One region of the Nonomuraea sp. NPDC049269 genome, then DNA from elsewhere that is predicted to be linked to it. Evidence: predicted binding sites of a transcription regulator. Region 1 holds the regulator's gene; the other holds the start of a gene.

What was found. The regulator HspR, encoded in region 1, represses chaperone genes until heat shock. The targets are predictions, from matches to a motif close to ANTTGAGTCNNNNNGACTCAANT.
Region 2: a site for HspR is predicted at 3,758-3,780, ahead of lon (endopeptidase La). Genes of this name have one in related genera too.

Annotation. Positions count from the first base shown of each region.
Region 1 is NZ_JBICSO010000002.1:618,054-630,167, reverse strand. Features, by position in the region: gene dnaK (molecular chaperone DnaK) at 42-1,913, shown strand; gene grpE (nucleotide exchange factor GrpE) at 1,913-2,509, shown strand; gene dnaJ (molecular chaperone DnaJ) at 2,533-3,714, shown strand; gene ACGFNP_RS12620 (heat shock protein transcriptional repressor HspR) at 3,718-4,068, shown strand; gene clpB (ATP-dependent chaperone ClpB) at 4,075-6,645, shown strand; gene ACGFNP_RS12610 (RNA-guided endonuclease InsQ/TnpB family protein) at 6,799-8,028, shown strand; gene ACGFNP_RS12605 (hypothetical protein) at 8,162-8,926, shown strand; gene ACGFNP_RS12600 (tetratricopeptide repeat protein) at 9,149-9,679, opposite strand; gene ACGFNP_RS12595 (hypothetical protein) at 9,850-10,200, shown strand; gene ACGFNP_RS12590 (TetR family transcriptional regulator) at 10,267-10,908, opposite strand; gene ACGFNP_RS12585 (SDR family oxidoreductase) at 10,952-12,114, opposite strand, start outside.
Region 2 is NZ_JBICSO010000001.1:1,527,582-1,539,695, reverse strand. Features, by position in the region: gene ACGFNP_RS07085 (alpha/beta hydrolase) at 1-71, opposite strand, end outside; gene ACGFNP_RS07080 (phenylacetate--CoA ligase family protein) at 269-1,627, opposite strand; gene ACGFNP_RS07075 (response regulator transcription factor) at 1,697-2,353, opposite strand; gene ACGFNP_RS07070 (sensor histidine kinase) at 2,350-3,624, opposite strand; gene lon (endopeptidase La) at 3,794-6,154, shown strand; gene ACGFNP_RS07060 (Fic family protein) at 6,260-7,387, shown strand; gene ACGFNP_RS07055 (hypothetical protein) at 7,500-7,712, shown strand; gene ACGFNP_RS07050 (MarR family winged helix-turn-helix transcriptional regulator) at 7,797-8,225, opposite strand; gene ACGFNP_RS07045 (FUSC family protein) at 8,335-9,504, shown strand; gene ACGFNP_RS07040 (alpha-amylase family glycosyl hydrolase) at 9,488-10,777, shown strand; gene ACGFNP_RS07035 (methionine ABC transporter ATP-binding protein) at 11,055-11,996, shown strand.

The sequences.
Region 1 (12,114 bases):
TTGAGTCCAACCGACTCAACTTTAACTACAGGGACGTACTCATGGCACGTGCGGTAGGTATCGACCTTGGGACGACCAACTCCGTCGTCTCGATCCTCGAGGGCGGTGAGCCCACCGTCATCGCCAACGCGCAGGGCTCGCGGACCACGCCGTCCGTGGTCGCCTTCGCGAAGAACGGCGAAGTCCTGGTCGGCGAGGTCGCCAAGCGACAGGCCGTCACCAACGTGGACCGGACCATCCGCTCTGTCAAGCGCGAGATGGGCACCAACTGGTCCCAGGAGATCGACGGCAAGAAGTTCTCCCCCCAGCAGATCAGCGCCTTCGTCCTGCAGAAGCTGAAGCAGGACGCGGAGGCCTACCTGGGCGAGAAGATCACCGACGCGGTGGTCACCGTCCCGGCCTACTTCAACGACGCGCAGCGCCAGGCCACCAAGGAGGCCGGCACGGTCGCGGGCCTCAACGTGCTCCGCATCATCAACGAGCCGACCGCGGCGGCGCTCGCGTACGGGCTCGACAAGGAGCAGGACCAGACGATCCTGGTCTTCGACCTCGGCGGCGGCACCTTCGACGTGTCCCTGCTCGACGTCGGCCAGGAGGACGGCCACGGCTTCGTCGAGGTCAAGGCGACCTCCGGCGACAACCACCTCGGTGGTGACGACTGGGACCAGCGGGTCGTCGACGAGCTGGCCAACCGGTTCAAGAACGCGCACGGCGTCGACCTGTCCAAGGACAAGATGGCCCTCCAGCGCCTGCGTGAGGCGGCGGAGAAGGCCAAGATCGAGCTGTCCAGCCAGGCCGAGACCAACATCAACCTGCCCTACATCACCGCTTCGTCCGAGGGCCCGCTGCACCTCGACGAGAAGCTGACCAGGGCGGAGTTCCAGCGGCTGACCGCCGACCTGCTCGAGCGGACCAAGGGCCCGTTCCACCAGGTCATCAAGGACGCCGGCATCAAGGTCTCCGACATCGCCCACGTGGTGCTCGTCGGCGGCTCGACCCGCATGCCCGCCGTCTCCGAGCTCGTCAAGGAGCTGACCGGCGGCAAGGAGCCCAACAAGGGCGTCAACCCGGACGAGGTCGTCGCCATCGGCGCCGCCCTGCAGGCCGGCGTGCTCAAGGGTGAGGTCAAGGACGTCCTGCTGCTCGACGTGACCCCGCTGTCGCTGGGCATCGAGACCAAGGGCGGGATCTTCACCAAGATCATCGAGCGCAACACGACGATCCCGACCAAGCGCTCCGAGGTCTTCACCACGGCCGAGGACAACCAGCCGTCGGTGCAGATCCAGGTCTACCAGGGCGAGCGCGAGATCGCCTCGTACAACAAGAAGCTGGCCACGTTCGAGCTGACCGGCATCGCCCCGGCGCCGCGCGGCATCCCGCAGATCGAGGTCACCTTCGACATCGACGCCAACGGCATCGTCAACGTCTCCGCCAAGGACCTGGGCACGGGCAAGGAGCAGACGATGACGATCACCGGCGGCTCCGCGCTGCCGAAGGACGACATCGAGCGGATGATGCGCGAGGCCGAGTCGTACGCCGAGGAGGACAAGAAGCGCCGCGAGGAGGCCGAGGTCCGCAACAACGCGGACGGGCTCGCCTACCAGACGGAGAAGTTCCTCCGCGAGAACGACGACAAGGTCCCCGGCGAGATCAAGACCGAGGTCAACGACGCGCTCGCCGAGCTGAAGAAGGCTCTTGAGGGCACCGACACCGACGTCATCCGCAACTCGGCCGAGAAGCTCGCGACCGTCAGCCAGAAGATGGGCTCGGCGATCTACGCGCAGAGCCAGGGTCAGCAGGCCGACGGCGAGGGCGCTCCGCAGGACGCCGCGGCCGGCGAGCAGCAGAAGGCCGACGAGGACGTGGTCGAGGCCGAGATCGTCGATGAAGACCAGCCGAAGAAGGACAAGTGATGCCGACGCGTGACAACGGGCACGACGAGCCGGTGATCCGCGACAACCGTAAGATCGACCCGGAGACGGGCCAGGTGCGCGAACGTCCGCAAGACCAGGAGGCCCCCGCTCCCCCCGCCCCCACCGAGGTGGCGGCGCAGGACGGGGACCTGCTGGGGCAGCTCTCCGAGCGGACGTCCGACCTGCAGCGCCTCCAGGCGGAGTACACCAACTACCGCAGGCGGGTCGAGCGTGACCGGGTCGCGGTTCGCGAGCAGGCCGTCGCGAGCGCCCTCCAGGAGCTCCTGCCCGTGCTCGACGACATCGGCAGGGCACGTGATCACGGCGAGCTCACCGGTGGCTTCGCGAAGGTGGCAGAGTCACTGGAAGCGGCGGTCACCAAGCTCGGCCTCAACTCCTTCGGGCAGAAGGGCGACCCGTTCGACCCGACCGTTCACGAGGCGCTGATGCACAGCTACTCGCCGGACGTCACCGAGCCGACCGCGGTCGAGGTGCTACAGCCCGGTTACCGGATGGGTGACCGGGTGCTCCGCCCGGCACGGGTGGCCGTGGCGGAGCCAGAAGACGCCCCTCCGGCGTCCGACGACGACAACTGACGAAGAAGAACGAAGGGCGATAGATGAGCACCAAGGACTACCTGGAGAAGGACTACTACGCCGTCCTTGGTGTGCCCAAGTCAGCCACCGCCGAAGACATCAAGAAGGCCTACCGCAAGCTGGCCCGGCAATACCACCCCGACACCAACCAGGGCGACGTGACCAAGGAGACCAAGTTCAAGGAGGTCTCCGAGGCCTACGACGTCCTGTCCGACGGCAAGCGCCGCAAGGAGTACGACGAGGCGCGCACGCTGTTCGGGTCGGGGGTGGGCGGCCAGCGTCCCGGCAGTGGCGGCTTCCCGTTCGACTTCGGCGACCTGTTCGGCGGCACCGCCAGCCAGCAGCAGCAGGGCCACGGTGCGGGTGAGCGGCTCGGCGACCTGTTCGGCGGGCTGTTCAACCGCGGCGGCGGCTCGGCCCGTACGACCAGCACCACCAGGCCGCGGCGTGGGCAGGACATCGAGTCCGAGGTCACGCTCACGTTCACCGAGGCGGTCGAAGGCTCCACGGTGTCGCTCCGGCTGACCAGCTCGGCCGCCTGCACGGCGTGCAGCGGCACCGGGGCCAAGGCCGGCACCACCCCGCGGGTCTGCCCGACCTGCGAGGGCACCGGGGCGGCCAGCCGCAACCTGGGCAACTTCGCCTTCTCCGAGCCCTGCCGCGACTGCAAGGGCCGTGGCCTGCTCGTGGACGACCCCTGCCCCGTGTGCGAGGGCAGCGGCCGGGCCAAGAGCACCCGCAACATCCAGGCGCGCATCCCCGCGGGGGTGGCCGACGGCCAGCGGGTCAAGCTCAAGGCCAAGGGCGCCCCGGGCGAGAACGGCGGCCCGGCCGGCGACCTCTACATCCTCGCGCACGTCAAACCGCATGCCGTGTTCGGCAGGACGGGCGACAACCTGACGATCACCGTGCCGGTGACGTTCTCCGAGGCCGCGCTCGGCGCCGAGATCAAGGTGCCGATTCTCAAGGGCCTGCCGGTCACGCTGCGCATCCCGACAGGCACCCCCAACGGCCGCACGTTCCGGGTTCGCGGCAGGGGCGTCGCCCGCAAGGACGGCACCAAGGGCGACCTGCTCGCCACCGTCGAGGTGGTCGTCCCCAAGACGCTGGACGACAAGTCCCGCGAACTCCTCACGGAGTTCAACACCGCGACCGCGGGCGAGGACCCGCGGGCTGATCTCATACAGAGAGCCAGAAGCGAGTAGCCGATGGACGCCAACTATTTCGACCTGTCAGACGAAACACCGGTCTATGTGATCTCGGTTGCCGCGCAACTGTCGGGTCTCCACCCGCAGACGCTGCGGCAGTATGACCGGCTCGGACTGGTCTGTCCAGGCCGTACGGCGGGGCGCGGCCGCCTCTACTCCACCCGCGACATCGTCCAGCTCCGCGAGGTCCAGCGGCTCTCCCAGGAGGAGGGCATCAACCTCGCGGGCATCAAGCGGATTCTCGAGCTCGAGAACGAGGCTCTGCGGCTGCGTGAGGAGGTTCACCGCCTCCGCGCCGAGATGCAGATGGTCAGGGCGCTGATCCGCTACGAGCTGCCACCGGGGGCCTAGAAACACATGGACTACAAGCTCACCCAGAAGAGCCAGGAAGCTCTCTCCGGGGCCATGCGGCGTGCCGCCGCGGAGGGCAATCCGGAGATCGCGCCCGCGCACCTGCTGACCACCCTGCTCGCCCAGACGGGCGGCACCGCCGTTCCGCTGCTCGAAGCCGTCGGCGCCGACTGGAAGACGCTGCGCGCCAAGGCCGAGGAGCAGCTCGCCGCGCTGCCGAAGGCCCAGGGCTCCACCGTGAGCGCGCCGTCGAGCTCCCGCCAGCTGCTGACCGTGATCAACACCGCCGCGCAGCGGGCCAAGCGGCTCGAGGACGAGTACGTCTCCACCGAGCACCTGCTCGTCGGCCTGGCCACCGACGGCGGCCAGGTCGCCGAGCTGCTGAAGTCCCAGGGGGCGACCCCGCAGGCGCTGCTCGACGCCTTCGAGAAGGTACGCGGCCACGCCCGCGTCACCAGTGAGACGCCCGAGGACACCTACCAGGCGCTGGAGAAGTACGGCGTCGACCTGACCGAGCGGGCCCGCAGCGGCAAGCTCGACCCGGTCATCGGCCGTGACTCCGAGATCCGCCGGGTCGTGCAGGTCCTGTCCCGGCGCACCAAGAACAACCCCGTGCTGATCGGCGAGCCCGGCGTCGGCAAGACGGCCGTCGTCGAGGGCCTGGCCCAGCGCATCGTGGCCGGCGACGTGCCCGAGTCGCTGCGCAACAAGCGGCTCATCTCGCTCGACCTGGGCGCGATGGTCGCGGGCGCGAAGTACCGCGGCGAGTTCGAGGAGCGGCTCAAGGCCGTGCTCTCCGAGATCAAGGAGAGCGACGGGCAGATCGTCACGTTCATCGACGAGCTGCACACGGTCGTCGGGGCGGGCGCCGCCGAGGGCGCGATGGACGCGGGCAACATGCTCAAGCCCATGCTGGCCCGCGGCGAGCTCCGCATGATCGGCGCCACCACCCTCGACGAATACCGCGAGCGCATCGAGAAGGACCCCGCGCTGGAGCGCCGCTTCCAGCAGGTCTACGTCGGCGAGCCCACGGTCGAGGACACGATCGCGATCCTGCGCGGGCTCAAGGGCCGCTACGAGGCCCACCACCAGGTCCAGATCGCCGACAGCGCGCTGGTCGCCGCCGCCGCGCTCTCCGACCGCTACATCACCAACCGCTTCCTCCCCGACAAGGCCATCGACCTGGTCGACGAGTCCGCCTCCCGGCTGCGCATGGAGATCGACTCGCGGCCCGTCGAGATCGACCAGCTCCAGCGCAACGTCGACCGGATGAAGATGGAGGAGCTGGCTCTGTCCAAGGAGACCGACGAGGCCTCCATCCAGCGGCTCGAACGCCTCCGCAAGGAGCTGGCCGACCGCCAGGAGGAGCTCAACGCCCTCGTCGGCCGCTGGGAGACCGAGAAGGCCGGCCTGAACAAGGTCGGCGAGCTCAAGAAGCAGCTCGACGAGGCCAGGAGCAGCGCCGAGCGGGCGCAGCGCGACGGCGACTTCGAGGCCGCGTCCCGGCTCATGTACGCCGAGGTGCCACGCCTGGAGCAGGCCCTGCGGGCCGCCTCCGAGGCCGCCACCCCCGACAACGCCATGGTCAAGGAGGAGGTCGGCCCCGACGACATCGCCGAGGTCATCTCGTCCTGGACGGGCATCCCGGCGGGCCGCCTGCTGGAGGCTGAGACGGCCAAACTGCTGCGGATGGAGGAGGAGCTGGGGCGGCGCCTCATCGGGCAGCAGCAGGCCGTACAGGCCGTCTCCGACGCCGTACGACGGAGCCGGGCCGGGATCTCCGACCCCGACCGGCCCACGGGCTCGTTCCTGTTCCTCGGCCCGACGGGTGTCGGCAAGACCGAGCTGGCCAAGGCGCTGGCGGAGTTCCTGTTCGACGACGAGCGGGCGATGACCCGCATCGACATGAGCGAATACTCCGAGAAGCACAGCGTCGCCCGGCTCGTCGGCGCGCCTCCCGGCTACGTCGGCTACGAGGAGGGCGGCCAGCTCACCGAGGCAGTCAGGCGGCGGCCCTACACGGTCGTGCTGCTCGACGAGGTGGAGAAGGCCCACCCCGAGGTCTTCGACATCCTGCTGCAGGTGCTCGACGACGGCCGGCTGACCGACGGCCAGGGCCGTACCGTCGACTTCCGCAACACGATCCTGATCCTCACCTCCAACATCGGCTCGCAGTTCCTGGTCGACCCAAAGCTGGCCAACGGCGCCAAGCGCGAGGCCGTCCTGGGCGCGGTGCGCAACGCGTTCAAGCCGGAGTTCCTCAACCGGCTCGACGACGTGATCCTGTTCGACGCGCTCGGCTCGGAAGAGCTGACGCGCATCGTCGACCTCCAGGTCGAGCGCCTGGCCCAGCGACTGGCCGACCGCCGGCTGACGCTGGAGGTCACCGACGCGGCCCGCGAGTGGCTGGCGCTCACCGGCTACGACCCGATGTACGGGGCGCGCCCGCTGCGCCGCCTGGTGCAGTCGGCGATCGGCGACAAGCTGGCCAAGTCGGTGCTGTCGGGTGAGGTCGTGGACGGCGACCGCGTCCTGGTGGACCTCGGCGACGACGAGCTCACCATCGCCCGCGGCTGACCCCGCGCTCGCGACGCCCCGGAGACCGGCTGGTTTCCGGGCGTCGGCGTTTCATGACACGGGCCACCCCCCCTTTCGAAAACAGCATGGAAAGACTCGGTCACGTTCGGTAATGTGTGCGGTGGGTGAGGACGCTGTGACAGGAGGTGCGCGATGGCGATCCGCCGTTCCGCCGCCAAACGGCATGGCCTGCCCTCGATCGTGCAGTTGCGGCTCACGCCGACACCGGCTCAGGCCGAGGCGCTGGCGGCAGCGGTGCTGGTGTGTAGTCAGGCTGCCACCGTCGTGTCCCGGCTGGCCTGGCAGCACCGCGTCTTCACGGTGGTGGAGTTGCACCGGCTGGCCTATTACGCGGTGCGGGCGCAGGTGGCCGGGCTGGGCGCGCAGGCGGCTGTGCGGGCTATCGCCCGGGTCGCCAGCGCCTACGCCAACCGGCGCTCCACCAAGAAACGCGCTCACATCTTCCGCCCGCACGGCGCCGTCCCCTACGACGCCCGGCTGATGAGCTGGAGTCGCGATGCCCGGACGGTGTCGTTGTGGACCCCCACCGGCCGCGTTACCGTCCCCTACACCGGCCGGCCAGAAGACCTCAAGGCCGTGGATACGCTGCCGATGGGGGAGGCAGACCTGATCTGTCGACGCGGGGTGTGGCTGCTGCAGGTCGCCCTCACCCTGCCCAAGCCAGCGGTGCGTGAGCCGGTCGGCGGCTTTGTGGGGGTGGATCAAGGGGTGGCGAACCTGGCGGTCACCTGCGACGGCGCGGTGCTGCCCGGCCCGGCCCTGCCTGGGCCGATCGGCGGCAACGGCCACGTCCGCACCCTGCGGGAACGGCGGCACCGCCAACGCCGACGGTTGCAGAAGAAGGGCACCTCGGCGGCGCGGCGGGTGCTGCGCCGCCTGTCCGGGCGTGAGCACCGGATGACGACCGACCTCAACCACCAAATCAGCACATACGTGGTGCGTGAAGCCGAACGCACCGGCCGTGGTGTCGCCCTGGAAGATCTTCAGGGTATCCGCGGCCGGGTAAGGGCTTACCGGTTCCAGCGGCGCACCCTGCACGGCTGGGCGTTCGCCCAGCAGATCGCCTTCACCCGCTACAAGGCCGCCCGCGCCGGAGTCGCTTTCCTGCTGGTCGACCCCGCGTATACCTCGCAGGCGTGTCCGGAGTGCGGGTGCGTGTCCAGGGCGAACCGGCCGGCGCGGGGCCGGTTCGTCTGCACCCGGTGTGGCCTCGCTGGGCACGCCGACCACATCGCGGCCCGCAACATCGCCACACGCGGCATAGCGGGCTGGGCTGCCATCAACCAGCCACACGCTACCGGCCTCCCTTCACCCAGACGGGACCGCGAGAGCAAACCATCAGCTTCAACCGGTGGTAGTTGATGGCACGGTCAACGGCGGCCCTCCGTCGTCAAGCGTTGCGCCACCCTTCCGGCAAGCCGGCCCGCGACGGAGGCGGTCGTGGCTAGCTTCGGCTCTCGTCGCATCATCGAAAGCCGAAGCAGGAGGACGTGCAGTGTCATCTCGGAAGTTCCGCGGCATCCTCGCGGTGGCCACGCTGACCGTGGCAGTGAGCGGGGCAGTGAGCTGGATGGCCACGGGCCCCGCAGGCGCCTACGCCTCCTCCGACGCCTCGGATGCCTGTGGCGGCCCGTCGGCGGATATGACGGCGTCCGTGTCCACGTCCACGTCCACGTCCACGTCCGTATCCGCGTCCACGGTCCGTGTCTGCGACGACAGCACGGATCTCGTGGTGCCGGCCGGGTCGCAGAGCGGCACGATGGCCCGTTCGGCCGGCGACCGCCTGTCCATGGCCGCGGTACGCCTGGCCGACCGGCTCGGCGTCACCGGCCTGGCGACGGGCCATTCGGTGATGAACATCGCCGACCAGGGCGGGATGGCCGCCACCACGGGCGCCTCGACGCTCCCCGGCGGCATCCCCGGCGCGGCGGGCCTGGCGGACGTGTCGAGGCTGGCGGAGGCACCCGACCTCCCCATGCCGCGGCGCCTGCCGCACACCGGCAAGCCCACCGTGGACATGCCCGGCGACGCGACCACGGCCGGCTCACGCATCGTGGGCACCGTGGCCAAGTCTCCCGTCGACCCGCTCCGGCCCGTCGACCCGCTCCGGCCCGTCAACGCGCTCCCGCCTGTCAACGCGCTCCCGCCCGTCGATCAGGTGAAGCGCGAGACCGTCGCCCCCGTACTGCCGGAGGTGCCCGAGCACGCCCCCGCCGTCGACGGCGTCAACGGCCTGATCCAGCGACTGGCCCTGGACTGACGCCTCGCGCCCACGCACGCTCACGCCCCCACCCACCGGACAGCGCGCAGCACTCACCCACGGAACGGCTCGCGCCACCCGCCCAACAGGACAGGCCGCGCCATGCACCAGAGGAGACGGCCCGCGCAACCCATCCGCGGATCACGCCATGCGCCCAGCAGGACAGATCGCGCCGCCCTCCTACAGGGGGCGGATCGCGTCATCTGCCCACGGCCTCCCTCGTCAGGAAACCAGGGCGTCCAGGTCGTCCTCCGGCAGGCCGAGGTCCACCCGGATGCGGTAGCGGGTGCGCAGCAGGGCCACCTGCTCGGGGTCGTTCTCCTCGCAGGCCAGCACCGCCTGGGTCGCCCACTCGTGCCCCGCCCTCAGGTCACCGTAGGCCACCAGGGTCTCGGCGATCGTGTGAGCGGTCGCCGTGGTGACACGGCCCTCCGCGCGGATGGTCTCGATGACCTCCCTTGCCTCGTCCGGTCTGTCGAGCTCGAAAAGCGTGTCGGCTATGCCGGCTCGCGGGTCGATGCTCGACTCGCCACCGTCTTCCATCGCACGCTGGAAGCACTCCATCGCACGTGCGGGTTGTCCCGCCGCTCGCCATTCCTCGGCGGCCAGGACCAGGATGGATGCCCTGGAAACGTCGCCCGACGAATAGCCGAGCGCGACGTCGTACAGCCGCTTCGCCAGCGAACCGTGGTCGTCGGCCAGCAGTGCCTGCTCTAGCAGGCGATCAAGGTGCTCACGGGTCACATGCGCCACACCGCGAGACTACCGAGCCGCTTGCGGTTTTGCCCGGTCAATGCACATCGCGGATCTCGCACGGGTTCGGCAACGTAGCGTTAAAGTATGACTACAGTCAGCGTGTCTGTGCTGGTCGGAGGGGATATAACCGTCGCGCTCGTCCGCTAGTGGAGGGAGTCGCGATGGGCATGTCCAAGCAGATGACCTTCATCTTGGTCTGCGTCATCGTGCTGTCGGCCGTGATTCCGGGGGCGGTCGGCTACCTTTCGGCCCGACTGGAGGCCATCGAATCGGCTGAGCGAAACCTCCATGCGCTGGAAGCCAGGCTGCACACCAGGATGGCGAGGGAGGCACGCGACGCACGACCGGTGACGCTCCCGGCACCGTGCGTGCCGGGCACCGGCCCGTCGCGGACCCAGCCGCACCAGCCGCCCGCCGCCGCGCTCGTCCCGGAATCGAACGACCAGGCACAGCACCAGCACGGCTCGACTCCCGCCTGGCTCCCCGAACTCCTCAGGGAGCTACACGAAACCGAGTAGCCGCCCAGAACGCCTCCAGGAGGACTTGGGCACCCTGCAGAGAGCCTGGAACGTGACCCGGGCGCCTCAAGGAGACCAGGACTTGAGCTGGCGGGACAGGAAGCCGCGGATCAGCTGCTTGGCCGCCTCGATGATCTCCGGCGACCCGTCGGGATCGCGGCGGAAGGCCAGCTTCAGCACCGCGTCGCCCGCCTCGACGGCGACCAGCACGGCCAGGTCGAGCTCCTGGCTGTCGGCCAGCCCGAACTCCTTCAGCAGCAGTCCGCGCAGCCGTCCGGCGATCACCATGTTGTTGTCGGAGTCGGAGTCGAGCAGGTTGAGGTCGACCACGTCGCCGAAGCGCAGGTTCCTGAATCCGGGCACGGTCCGATGCATGTCGACGAACTCGTCGATGATCGCGTCGACCGCCTCCCACCAGCCGCGGTAGTCCTCTTCGAGGAACCTGCGGCCGACCCGGGAGACGAACTGCTCGACGTTGCGCCGGGTCAGCTCCTGCGTGATGGCTCGCTTGTCGGGAAAGAACTGGTAGACCGACCCGATCGCGACGCCGGCTCGCTCGGCGATGCGGGTGGTGGACAGACCCTCGTAGCCCATCTCGTCGAGCAGCTCGGCGCACGCGTCGAGCATCCGCTCGACGCGGCGGGCACTGCGGCGCTGCGTCGGCCGTCGCCGGAGCGATTTGGGCGGCGCGCAGCCGTCTTCAATCATCGGGGAGGACACGGGTTCCATCTTCCCCCCAAGTGCACGATCGTTACCTGGCGAATGGCGGAATTGCTGTGACGCCGGTCACTCGTGCCAGTCGCCGCAGCGCTCCCGGCGAGATCCTCGACAGCGCGTAGCCGATCTTCCCTTCCGCATTGACCGGCACGACGGCCTGGTCACGGTGTACGGCCCGCAGGATGTGGGCGGCGACGCGCTCGGGCGGGTAGCCGCGGCGGGCGAGCCGCTGTTCGGCCGTCTCCCTGATGTCCGGTCCGACGTACGTGGCGTTGCGCGCGATGGGCGTGGACACGAAACCGGGGCAGATCACGGTGACCCCGATGCCCCGCTCGGCGACTTCCGCCCTGAGGCAGTCGCTCAGCATCTTCACGGCCGCCTTCGAGGTGGAGTAGGCGGGCAGCAACCGCGACGGTACGAACGCGGCCAGCGAGGCGATGTTGACGATGTGGCCGCCTTCTCCCCGCTCGACCATCTGAGCGGCGAACAGGCGGCAGCCGTGGATGACGCCCCACAGGTTGACGTCGAGGGTCCGGCGCCAGTCGTCGACCGAGTGGTCGAGGAATGGCCCGCTGACCGCGATCCCGGCATTGTTCACCACAATGTCCGGCACTCCATACTCAGCGCGGATATTTCTGGCGAAGTCTTCCATCTGGGTGGTGTCGGCGACATCGACCCGTACGGCGTGGGCCGTGCCGCCGAGGTCCTTGGCGATGCCGTCGGCCGTGCGCGTCGCCGTTTCGAGATCGAGGTCCGCGCAGACGACCTCGGCCCCATGCGCCGCGAAGGCGCGTGCGGTGGCGCGTCCGATGCCGCTGCCCGCGCCGGTGATCACCACCAGTTGCCCGTGGAAGGCCTTCTGTCCCTTCTCGACGCGTGCTCCGCGCAGGCTTCTGGTGGGCGCGCCGCCGTCGGTGTGGGTGGCGAACTCGGCGATCATCCTGGCGATGACCTCGGGATGGCTGCGCTGGGCCCAGTGACCGGCCGCGATCTTGCGGTGCCAGAACTTCGGGACCCCCTGCCCGAGGGAGGCCAGCAATGCCGGGGTGACGAACGGGTCCCGCGTCGGCTCGATGAGCTGGACGGGCACGGCGACGGTCGGACCGCCACCACGGCCGGCGTCACCACGGCCGGCGTCACCACGGCCGGCGTCACCACGGCCGGCGTCACCACGGACCGCCTCGCCACGGACCGCCT
Region 2 (12,114 bases), on a different contig from region 1:
CTGTGCTGGCTGGGCAGTGCCAGGACCGCGCCGAACGCGAGACTTCCGGCGAGCGTGAGCATTCTGAGCATGATCAGAAGTTACGGAAGGGAGGCCGTCGACCGCGTCACCGCTGGGTTTGAATTCTCCGGTAGTACCTGGGGTTGATGCGGCGGTCGGTAAGCGCCTGGGGTGACACGGCCGAAGTCAAATGCCCGGGGATGACGCATCCGCAGGCAAATGTCTGGCGGTGACAGCGCCATCGGCAGGCACCTGGCGGACGAGGTGGTCAGCGCGTGTAGCGGTGCTTGGCGCCGGGCGGGAAGTACTCGGGATCGCCCAGTTCCCGGAGCCGGATGAACGGCGCCTGCCGAGCCATCGGCACATAGGCCGCGAACTCGCTGTTGAGCCGGAGCAACTGCGCCAGGATCGACTCGCCCACGAGCCGGGCCGTCTCCTCCGACGGCTTCTCGCCCGGCATCAGCTCCACCGTCACCGTGAGATTCCGGTCGCGCCGGTCGTCCTCCACCGCTTCCATGACGAACTTCCCGGTGACCAGCGAACTGACCGCCGGCTGCTGAAGTCCGATGGAGATGTTCTCCGGGAACACGTTCGCCCCGTAGTAGGACACGGTGAAGTGGCTGCGCCCGAACACATACACGAAGGGCCGGGAGGGACCGGTCGCCGACGGCTCGAAGCCGCATTTCCCTAGGAAACGGAGCATCCGCTCGAACGGCACGATCCCGCCCTCGTCGGCGATGTGATAGCGGACCAGCGGGATGCCGTTGTCGCCCGAGAACACCAGCGTGCCCTCATGCTCCTCGAAGAAGCGGACCTCGGGGTCGTACTGGACGAGGGTCGGCAGCCGCGACTCGCCGAACAGCTCCCTCGCCGCCCCTGGACGTCCGGCCAGGAACCGGCGGATCTCCACGGAGAGGGGAGTCTCGTTGCCCAGCACCCCCGCGTCGGCCGTGCCGTACAGGGAGGCGATGCCGCGCACCGGGTCGGCGATGCCCGCCTTGTCCGCCACCAGCGCGCGCCACTCCTCGCTGAACACCTCGCCGGCCGTGACGAGCTTGACGTTCCACCTGGCCCAGGGCAGCCCCGCGTCGATGACGTCCTTGAGGAAGGGCGGATAGCCGAGCAGCACCACCTGGTCGAAGTGCGGGGCCAACTGCGGGATGACGCGAAGGATCTCCCGCTTGTCGTTGCCGGGGGCGACCACGGTGATCGGGTAGCCGCGCTCGGCCAGGTGACGGCAGCAGGCCAGGGTGAACAGCCCGCCCACCCAGGTGCCGAGCGCGAAACAGACGACGGCGAGCGTCCTGCGTTCCTGGGCCTCGAACGAGTCCCGGAACACCTCCTCGAACCGCGACGCGATCACCCGCTCGTCGGACGCGGAACGCGGCCAGAACGACGGCGTGCCCGTCGAACCGGACGAGACCGCGATCATGTCGCCGATCACGCCGTCGCGGCAGAGCCGGGGGAGTGGGTGGCGGTTGAGGTAGCCGTCCTTGGTGAGCAGCGGCAACCGCGCGAAGTCTGACATGGTGGACACCTGGCCCGGGTCGACGCCATGCTCGGCGAGGAACTCCCCATACGCGGGCACCGACGCGGCCACCTGACGGAAAAGCGCAAGCGGATCCATTTCTCAGACGGTAGATCCTGCCTTCCGTCCACGCACGCGGTCACCCCCGCCTGTCCGCGCAGAGGACGCTCACTCGCCCGGTCGTACCAGCCCCGTCTCGTACGCGTAGACGATCGCCTGCGCCCTGTCGCGCAGCCCCAGCTTCATCAGCACCCGCCCCACATGCGTCTTGACCGTCTGCTCCGCCACCACCAGCTTCACCGCGATCTCCTGGTTGGACATCGCCTGCGCGACCAGCGCGAGCACCTCCGTCTCGCGCTCGGTCAGCTCCGCCAGCCGCCGCACCGTCGGCGCCCGGGGCGCGCCCAGCCGGGCGAACTCGTGGATCAGCCGCTTGGTGACCGCCGGAGCGATGAGCGCGTCGCCCGCCGCGACCACCCGCACGGCCTCGGCGAGCTGGACGGCCGAGGCGTCCTTGAGCAGGAACCCGCTCGCCCCCGCCCGCAGTGCCTCATAGACGTAGTCGTCGAGGTCGAAGGTGGTCAGGATGAGCACCTTCGGGCCGTCGCCCGCCGACAGGAGCCGTCTGGTCGCCTCCAGCCCGTCCATGACCGGCATGCGTACGTCCATGAGCACCACGTCGGGCCGCAGCTCGGCCGCCTGCCGTATCGCCTCCTCGCCGTTGGCCGCCTCCCCGACCACCTCGATGTCGGCCTGCGTGCTCAGGAACACCGTGAACCCGGTGCGCACCATCCCCTGGTCGTCCGCGATCAGGACCCGGATCACGTCGTCTCCTCCGTCGCCGCCACCGCGATCGGCAGCGTGGCGGTCACCTGGAAACCGCCTCCGTCGACCGGTCCCGCCTCCAACGTGCCGCCGAGCAGCGCCGCCCGTTCGCGCATGCCCACCAACCCCTGACCGGCTCCTTCGGTGCCGCCCGGCGCGGTGCCGCCGGCGTTGGCGACGCGCAGCCGTAAGGCGTGGCCGTCATGCTCGACGGTGATCGTGACCGTGGAGCCGGGCGAGTGCCGCATCACGTTGCTCAGCGACTCCTGCACGATCCGGTACGCGGACAGGCCCACGGCGGGTGGCAGCGGCCCGAGCGGCTCCGGTCGCCCCACCCGCACGGTGAGCCCGGCGGCGCGGGCGTTGGACACGAGCTCGTCGAGCCGGTCGAGGCCGGGCTGCGGCGCGGTGTCGGTGCGGCCGTCCTGGTCGCGCAGCACGCCGAGCACCTGCCGCAGCTCGGCGATGGCCTCCAGGGACAAGCTGCGGATCTCGGCCAGTCCCGCCTCCAGCTGGACGGGATCGCCGGCCGCCTTGAGCGGCACCGCCTCGGCCTGGATGGCGATCACCGACATGTGGTGGGCGACCACGTCGTGCAGCTCCCGCGCGATCCTGGCCCGCTCTTCGAGCACGGCCTGGGCGCCTTCGGCGAGCCGTGTGCGCCGTTCCTCCTCCACGAGCCTCGCCGTGGCGTTACGCCGTACGCGCACGTTGTAGCCGAACAGCAGGGCGACCGTCACGATGACGGTGACCACGGCCATCGAGTCGGGATGGATGATCCACGCGGCCAGGGCGCCCACCACCCACACGACGATGGTGATCCGGCGATCGCAACGCGCGGCGACCGAGTAGGCCACGAGCACGTACATCACCGTCATGGCGGCCGTGTAGGGCGGGTCGCCGGGGCCCGGCCTGATCGTCTCAATCACCCACAACGCGGAGGGCAGCAGAACGACGGCCACCCGCCAGGCGCCCAGCGGCCACCGGTCACGCAGCGCCACGGGCAGGGAGAACGCGGCGGAGGCGAGAAAGAGCAGCTGGTCGTCGACCGGCAGCTTGGCCTCGTCGTTCCAGCCGACGAACTGGGAGAACGTGCTGCCGAACAGGAGCAGGGCCACCAGGATGTCCGCCACCTGGACCAGGTCGACATGGCCGGCCAGCGGCTGCCAGCGGGGCGGCCGGAAGCGCAGCCAGCGCGATCGGGGCGGCGACGGGTCCGCGTCGCCCTGGAACAGCGCCAGCGCGACGGATCGCACCACTGCCGAGAACACGCGACCACCCTACGGGCGCGTGGCCGGGCGGGCATCAACCCTGGGTCGTCATCCTCAGGTATGACTGGCTTACATGATTACGATCGCCGTGAGCGAACATCGGCAAGCCTGGGAACAATCGGCGGCTCTAATGAATTGAGTCGGTATAACTCAACCCTTTGGAGTTCGTATGAGTGAGAGCTTGATCCTCCCGGTCCTGCCGCTGGACGACGAGGTCGTCCTGCCGGGCATGGTGGTTCCGCTGGACCTGTCCGACTCCGAGGTGCGGGCGGCCATAGACGCGGCCCAGGCATCTGGTGGCAACAAGCCGCGGGTCCTCCTCGTTCCCCGGATCGACGGCCGTTATGGCGCGGTCGGCGTGCAGGCCGTTGTCGAGCAGGTCGGGAGGCTGCCCGGTGGCGAGCCCGCCGCCGTGGTGCGAGGCGTCAACCGGGTTCGCGTGGGCACTGGCACGACCGGCCCCGGCGCCGCCCTTTGGGTGGAGGCCATCGTGATCGAGGCCGTCTCCGCCGGCGAGCGCGCCCAGGAGCTGGCCAAGGAGTACAAGGCCCTGGCCACCACGATCCTGCAGAAGCGCGGCGCCTGGCAGGTCGTCGACCAGGTCAACCAGATCGACGACCCCTCGGTCCTGGCCGACAGCTCCGGCTACACGCCTTGGCTGACGACGGCCCAGAAGGTCGAGCTGCTGGAGGCCGCCGACCCCGCCGACCGGCTGGCCAAGCTGGTCGAGTGGTCGCGCGAGCACCTCGCCGAGCTGGATGTGGCCGAGACGATCCGCAAGGACGTCCAGGAGGGCATGGACAAGCAGCAGCGTGAGTTCCTGCTGCGCCAGCAGCTCGCCGCGGTCCGGAAGGAGCTCAAGGAGCTCAACGGCGACTCCACCGAGACCGAGGAAGAGGACTACCGGGCCCGCGTCGAGGCGGCCGACCTGCCGGAGAAGGTGCGCGAGGCCGCGCTCAAGGAGGTCGACAAGCTGGAGCGTACGTCCGACCAGTCTCCCGAGACCGGCTGGATCCGTACCTGGCTCGACACCGTCCTCGACCTCCCGTGGAACGAGCGGACCGAGGACAACTACGACATCACCCGCGCCCGTGAGGTGCTGGACGCCGACCACACCGGTCTCGCCGACGTGAAGGACCGCGTCATCGAGCACCTGGCCGTGCGCAAGCGCCGTCAGGACAAGGGCATGGGCGTGGTGGGCGGCCGCCGCAGCGGCGCCGTACTCGCGCTCGCCGGTCCTCCCGGAGTGGGCAAGACCTCGCTGGGCGAGTCCGTCGCGCGGGCGATGGGCCGCAAGTTCGTCCGCGTCGCGCTCGGCGGCGTCCGCGACGAGGCGGAGATCCGCGGTCACCGGCGCACCTATGTCGGCGCGCTGCCCGGCCGCATCGTCCGCGCCATCCGCGAGGCCGGGTCGATGAACCCGGTCGTCCTGCTCGACGAGGTCGACAAGGTCGGCGCCGACTACCGCGGCGACCCGACGGCGGCCCTGCTCGAAGTGCTCGACCCCGCGCAGAACCACACGTTCCGCGACCACTACCTCGAGGTCGAGCTGGACCTGTCCGACGTGCTGTTCCTGGCGACGGCCAACGTCCTGGAGGCCATCCCCGGGCCGCTGCTCGACCGCATGGAGGTCGTGACGCTCGACGGCTACACCGAGGACGAGAAGGTCGCCATCGCCCGCGACCACCTGCTGCCCCGGCAGCTCGACCTCGCCGGACTGACCGCCGACGAGGTGGGCGTCGAGGACGCGGCGCTGCGCAAGCTGGCCGCCGAATACACCCGGGAGGCCGGCGTACGGTCCCTGGAGCGCTCGGTCGCCCGCATCCTGCGCAAGGTCGCGGCCAAGAACGAGCTGCCCGTCACGGTCGGCGAGGACGACCTGGTCGGCTACATCGGCCGCCCCAGGTTCGTGCCGGAGTCGTCGCTGCCCGAGGCCACCCAGCGCACCTCGGTGCCCGGAGTGGCGACGGGCCTGGCGGTCACCGGCGCGGGCGGCGACGTCCTCTACGTCGAGGCGTCCCTGGCCGAGCCGGAGACCGGCGAGACCGGGCTCACGCTCACCGGCCAGCTGGGCGACGTGATGAAGGAGTCGGCCCGGATCGCGCTCTCCTACCTGCGCTCGCACGGCGCGGAGCTGGAGCTGCCGGTCACCGCGTTCAAGGACCGCTCGGTCCACGTCCACTTCCCCGCGGGCGCCGTGCCCAAGGACGGCCCCTCGGCGGGCGTGACGCTGACGACCGCGCTGGCCTCGCTCCTGTCCGGTCGTACGGTACGCAGTGACGTGGCCATGACCGGCGAGATCTCGCTCACCGGACGGGTGCTGCCGATCGGCGGCGTCAAGCAGAAGCTGCTGGCGGCGCACCGGGCAGGCATCACCACGGTCCTCATCCCGGCCCGCAACGAGCCGGACCTGGACGACGTGCCCGAGGAGGTGCGCAACGAGCTGACGATCCACCCGGTCAGCGACGTACGCGAGGTCCTCGACATCGCCCTGTCCCCGGCCCAGGTCGCCTCCCCGGTCGCGGCCTGACCGACCAGCTGCCCCGCTGTACTCCGGTACGGCGGGGCTTTTGGCGTTTTGGGCGAATCATCCGTTCGTTTGACTGAATGATTCGCTCATGCTTTTCTGAGCCTCATGTTGTACGGCACGCCCGCGCTGGAAGCCGCCGACAAGGCGGTGCTCGCGGAGATCGAGGACATGCGGCGGGACCTGAAGTACCGGCTGGCCGAGACGCATCGCTGGGACGGGCAACTGCGCAGGCAGTTGCGGGCGCGGGCGATCCAGGGATCCAACTCGATCGAGGGTTACCGGGCCAGCGTGGAGGACATCGAGTCGATCATGGCGGGGGAGGAGCCGCTGGAGACGTCGGTGCCGGTGGCGCGGGAGATCGCGGGATATCAGCAGGCGCTGACCTATATCCAGGTGCTTTCGCGGGTGCCGGTGTTCCGGTTCGACGTGGGGCTGCTCCACGGGCTCAACTTCATGGTCATCGGTCACCATCGCGACAAGTCGCCAGGCGCGATCAGGCCCGGCGGCATCTACATCCGCGACTCCGACTCGGGTGCCGTGGTCTATGAGGGACCCGACGCCGACCTGGTGCCGGGCCTCCTGGACGAGCTGGTCGGGTGGCTCAACGAGGGCGATCGAGACTGCCCGAGCTATGTCCGGGCGGCGATGGCCCACTTCAACCTGGTCAAGATCCACCCTTGGCGCGACGGCAACGGCCGGATGTCGCGCGCGCTCCAGACGCTCGTCCTGGGCAGGGAGCAGATCATGCTGCCCGAGTTCTCCTCCATCGAGGAGTGGCTCGGCCAGCAGCGCACCACCATCGAGTATTACGACGTGCTCGGCCTGGTGGGCGGCCGGCAGTGGGGCCCGCACGGGGACACCCTGCCGTGGGTGCGCTTCTGCCTGAAAGCCCATCACATGCAGGCGCAGCGGGTGAGTCAGCGGCTCGCCGAGGCCGGAGACATCTGGATGCTGCTGGAGGAGCAGGTCGACGCCGACGGCCTCAACAACCGGAGCGTCTCCGCCCTCTACGAGGTGTTCGTGAACAGGCGCCTGCGCAGGAGTCGCTACCAGGCCGACGAAGGACTCAGCCAGGGCCAGGCCGCCCGCGACCTGCGCGACCTCGCGGCCAAGGGGTGGCTCCAGCCGTACGGCGAGACCAAGGGCCGCTTCTACGCCCCGGGCCCGCGCATGGCCAGGATCAAGGCCGACTTCGCCGAACGCGTGACCCCGCTGCGCGACCCCTGCCGGTAGGAGGTAGGCGGTCTGACGGCTCTCCTTCGGCGTTGGGGGTTCTTGTGGCGGGGCGCGGCGTGGGTCAAGGGATGGTGACGAGGACGGTGCCGGTCTTTCCCGGGCGGACCGCGTGCTCAACGGCCTGTGCGATCTCGTCGATGCCGTACTGGGCTGCCACATCGAATGCCTCAGCTGCCCCATGGGCGATGAGCTGGGTCATACCCTCGCCACTTCCACACCTGTGGCATCGAACCGCTTTACCCGTCGCATGCAGGCCGAGGTGATTGGTGGCGCATTCCCGCCCTTGAACGTCCGGATGCGGGAGCTGTCGATCATCGCCTGACGCTGCTCATGGTGCGTCCGTCGTGAGGTTCCAGATCAAGCTGGCCTAATCAGATCTACCGGGTCGCCGTAGGGCTGACCCCAGCTACGCGTGCAGTTGGTCCAGCAAGTCGGCTGCCACGGCCAGGATCCGGCACTCCGCAGGGGTGAGCCGCTGGGCCATCGCCTGGGCCAGCCACAGGTCCGTGGTGCCGGCCTGTTCGGTGAGCATCGCGGTGCCTCGTTCGGTGAGGACGATGTGGTGCCGGCGGCGGTCGTCTTCGTCGCGTGAGCGGCGGATCAGGCCCTGCTCGTCCAGTGCGGCGAGGGCGCGGGTGACGGACTGCGGCTGCAGGTGTTCGGCCGTGGCCAGCTCTCCTGCGGTCATGGGGCCGCGTCGGTGCAGGTGACCGAGAAGGGAGAGGGCCAGGGCGCCGGGGCCGTGTGCGGGGCGCTCCTCGCGCAGGCGCCGCGCCAGGCCGACGGCCGCCCGGCGGAGCGATACGGCCGTGGCTCGTAGTTCCTCGTCGTCCATGATTATTACGGTAGCACTTACTAAATGTCTGTATATCCAGGTAGTTAGCGGAAAATTTACTACGCAATGCGTAGGAAGGTGGTAGGGTCCGGCGTCGGGAGGTGCCGATGTGGGGATCGAGACGCGACGTATGATCGCCGCCGGGCTGGGGCTCGGCGGGCCGGTCGCCTGGGGTGTCGCCTCCGGGCACCCGGCCCTCGGCACGCTGGCCGCGCTCGGTGCCCTCGCCGTCAGCGGCGTCTCCACGGGCGCTGGGCCCACCGGTGCCGGGTCAGTGGGCGCCGTACCCGTTGGTGGCGTCCCCGCGGGCACCACATCCGCCGACAGCGTCTCCAGGGCCGCCGCACCCGTCGATGGCGTGGTCGCAAAGGTCGCGTCCTTGGCGGAAGGGTTAGGGCGAGGTGGTTGCGCGGTCGCGGCCACGACCGTGGCGGGGCTCGTCGGTGCTGCCGTCGGCGGGCAGGGCTGGATCACGGCGGTCACCGTCGTGCTCGTCGCGGCCGTGGCGGCGGTGGTGGGCGGGTTCAGCCGTCCGATGGCCGAGCACACCACGCGCTTCATCGTCTTCATGGTCATCTCGACCGGCCTGGCCAAGCACGCCGCTCCCGTCGCCGCGGCCGTACTGTTCGCCGAAGGGGCGATCTGGGGCCTACTGGTCACCGCGCTGTGCACCCACACAAAGCTGTGCGCCCACACAAAACAGTCACGCACGAAACGACCGCGGCCCGTCGCCGTTCCGCCGGCGAGCCCCGCACCCACCAAGAGAGCGCTTCTGCGCCGCTGGTGGCGGACGCTCGGGACCGTGCGAGGCTGGCAGTACCCCATCCGCCTGATCACCTGCCTGGCCGCCGCCGAGATCATCGGCCTGGTGTGGCGGCAGCCGACCGCCTCCTGGATCGCCGTCACCGTCGTGATCGTCGTCAGACGGCAACTGGACGGCGCGCTGCGGCGGGCGATCGAGCGGGCCGCGGGTACCGGCGCCGGAGTGCTGGTGGGGTCCGCCGTACTGTTGTGGGTGCCGGCGCCATGGCTGTTCGTGCTGCTCGTCGCCGGGCTGGCCGCGGTCAGGCCGGTGCTCAAGGATCGCGACTACACCTTGTACGCGACCGTCATGACGCCGCTCGTCCTGCTGCTCATGGAGGGCGGTGGACGCGTGGCCCCCGCCACGATCGGGTACCGGCTGGCCGACACGGCCATCGGGTGCGTACTGGCCCTGGGCTTGGGATACCTGCCCTGGGCAGTACGCAGAGAGAGGAGCACACGTGCCATCGTGGACTGACCATGCGATCTGGTGGCAGGTCTACCCGCTCGGCTTCACCGGGGCACCGGCCACCGCCCAACCGGAGGTGCGGCACCGGCTGCGCCACCTGGAGGCGTGGCTGGACTACGTCGTGGAGCTGGGCTGTTCGGGGCTCCAGCTCGGTCCGATCTTCGCCTCCGAGACCCACGGCTACGACACCGTCGATCACTTCAGGATCGACCCCCGCCTCGGTGACGACGCCGACTTCGACTCTCTCGTCGCCGAGGCGCGGCGACGCGGGCTGCGGATCATCCTCGACGGCGTGTTCAACCACGTCGGCCGGTCGTTCCAGGCGGACGAGCGATGGTTCAGGAGAGGAACCGAGGGCTACGAGGTGTTCGAGGGGCATCATGGGCTCGTCGCGCTCGACCACGCCGAACCCGCCGTGCGGCACCACGTCGCCGCCGTACTGAACCACTGGCTCGACCGTGGCGCTGCGGGCTGGCGGCTCGACGCTGCCTATGCCGTACCGGCGTCGTTCTGGCGGGAGGTCCTGCCCGAGGTGCGTGCGCGGCACCCGGAGGCGTGGTTCGGCGGTGAGGTGATCCACGGCGACTACGCCACATATGTCGCCGAGTCGGGGCTCGACTCCGTCACCCAGTACGAGCTGTGGAAGGCCATCTGGAGCTCGCTCAACGACCGCAACCTCTTCGAACTCGCCTGGGCCCTCGACCGCCACGACGGGCTGCTGGACACCTTCGTCCCCCTCACGTTCGTCGGGAACCACGACGTCACCAGGATCGCCACCCGGCTTGAGGACCCTCGGCACCTCGGCCACGCCCTGGCCGTGCTGTTCACCGTCGGCGGCCTGCCGAGCGTCTATTACGGGGACGAGCAGGCGTTCCGGGGAGTGAAGGAGGAGCGGGCGGGCGGTGACGACGCGATCAGGCCGGCGTTCCCCGCGGAGCCAGGCGGCCTCGCCCCGGACGGGACCGACGTCTACCGGCTGCACCAGCGGCTCATCGGCCTGCGCCGGCGTCACCCGTGGCTGGTCAGAGCCCACACCACCGCCGAACACCTGACCAACACGGCCGTGGCGCTCCGCTCCCGGCCCCGCGACGGTGGCGGGACGGAGATCGTCACCCTGCTGAACCTCGGCGACGAGCCGCACCGGTTCCCGATCGGCCAGGTCGACGTGGCCGAGCCGCAGCGTGGCGTGACCGACCCGGCCGTCGTTCCGGCGCACGGCTGGAGCATCGTGATCCAAGTCACCGAGGAGGTAGGGAATAGCGGGAAGTCAGGTAGACGTTAGCAATGGCGTGAACGAGGCATACGCGACAGACCAGAGCGCCGGTAGCGGCGCCAGGTGTTGCTGTATGGGGCGAATGTTCGCCATGGACTGTCAGAACCGATAGCCAGACGTCCCCACCTCGAAGGTCACCCATGATTTCTCCCAGTTTTGTGCTGCGCAGGTTGAGCCACCTGCCCTTCCACCCCGGCACGCGTTAGACCGCCCGCCCGCGGGCCCTCCGACGATGACGATGTCGATTCCAGCGGCGTACTGCCGCTCTTAGTGGTGGGGATTTTTGGTGATACAGGCGTCCGGCCTGCGCAAGGTGTATGGGAACACCGTCGCCCTCGACGGCGTCGACCTGCACGTACGCGAAGGCGAGATCTACGGCGTGCTCGGCCAGAGCGGCGCCGGCAAGAGCACGCTCCTGCGCTGCGTCAACCTGCTCGAACGCCCCACCGCGGGCACCGTCACCGTCGCCGGGCAGGACCTCACCGCGCTGCGCAGCGGCGACCTCAACCGGGCCAGGCAGCGCATCGGCATGATCCACCAGCACTTCGCGCTGCTCTCCTCGCGCACGGTCGCCGGGAACGTCGCCTTCCCGCTGGAGGTCATGGGCGTGCCCAGGGCCGAACGGGAACGCCGCGTCACCGAACTCCTCGACCTGGTCGGCCTCGGCGGCCGGGGCGCCGACCGCCCGAACCAGCTCTCGGGCGGCCAGAAGCAGCGCGTCGGCATCGCCAGGGCGCTGGCGGGCAACCCGTCGGTACTGCTGTCGGACGAGGCCACCTCCGCGCTCGACCCGGCCACCACGCAGTCGATCCTGTCCCTGCTCAAGCGGCTCAACACCGAGCTCGGCCTGACGATCCTGCTGATCACCCACGAGATGAACGTCGTCAAGAGCATCTGCGACTCGGTCGCCATCATGTCAGACGGCCGCGTCGAGGAGTCGGGCACGATCGCCGGCCTCATCAGGACGCCGGGATCGCGACTGACCCGCGAGATCTTCCCCCTGCCCGAGCCGGCGCCCACGGGCTCGATCACGCTCACCTTCACGGGCGACCCGCATCAGCCGGTGGTGTCGGAGGTGGTGCGCAAGTTCGACGTGGACGTGAGCATCCTGGGCGGCTCGATCGAGAACCTCGCCGGGGGAGCGGTCGGCCGCCTGCGGGTGTCCTTGTCGGGCGATGAGGAGGCCGCCGCGCTGGCCTTCCTTCGCGCGCGGGGGGTGGTGCTCTGATGCGAAAAGCCTTTTTTGCTGTACGGCACAGCACGGTGGGCCCCACCCACCGTCCGTGGCCGGGCCCTGTCCAGGGGCACGCTCCTCCGGTGGACCTGGCTGAGCGCCGTGACGTGCG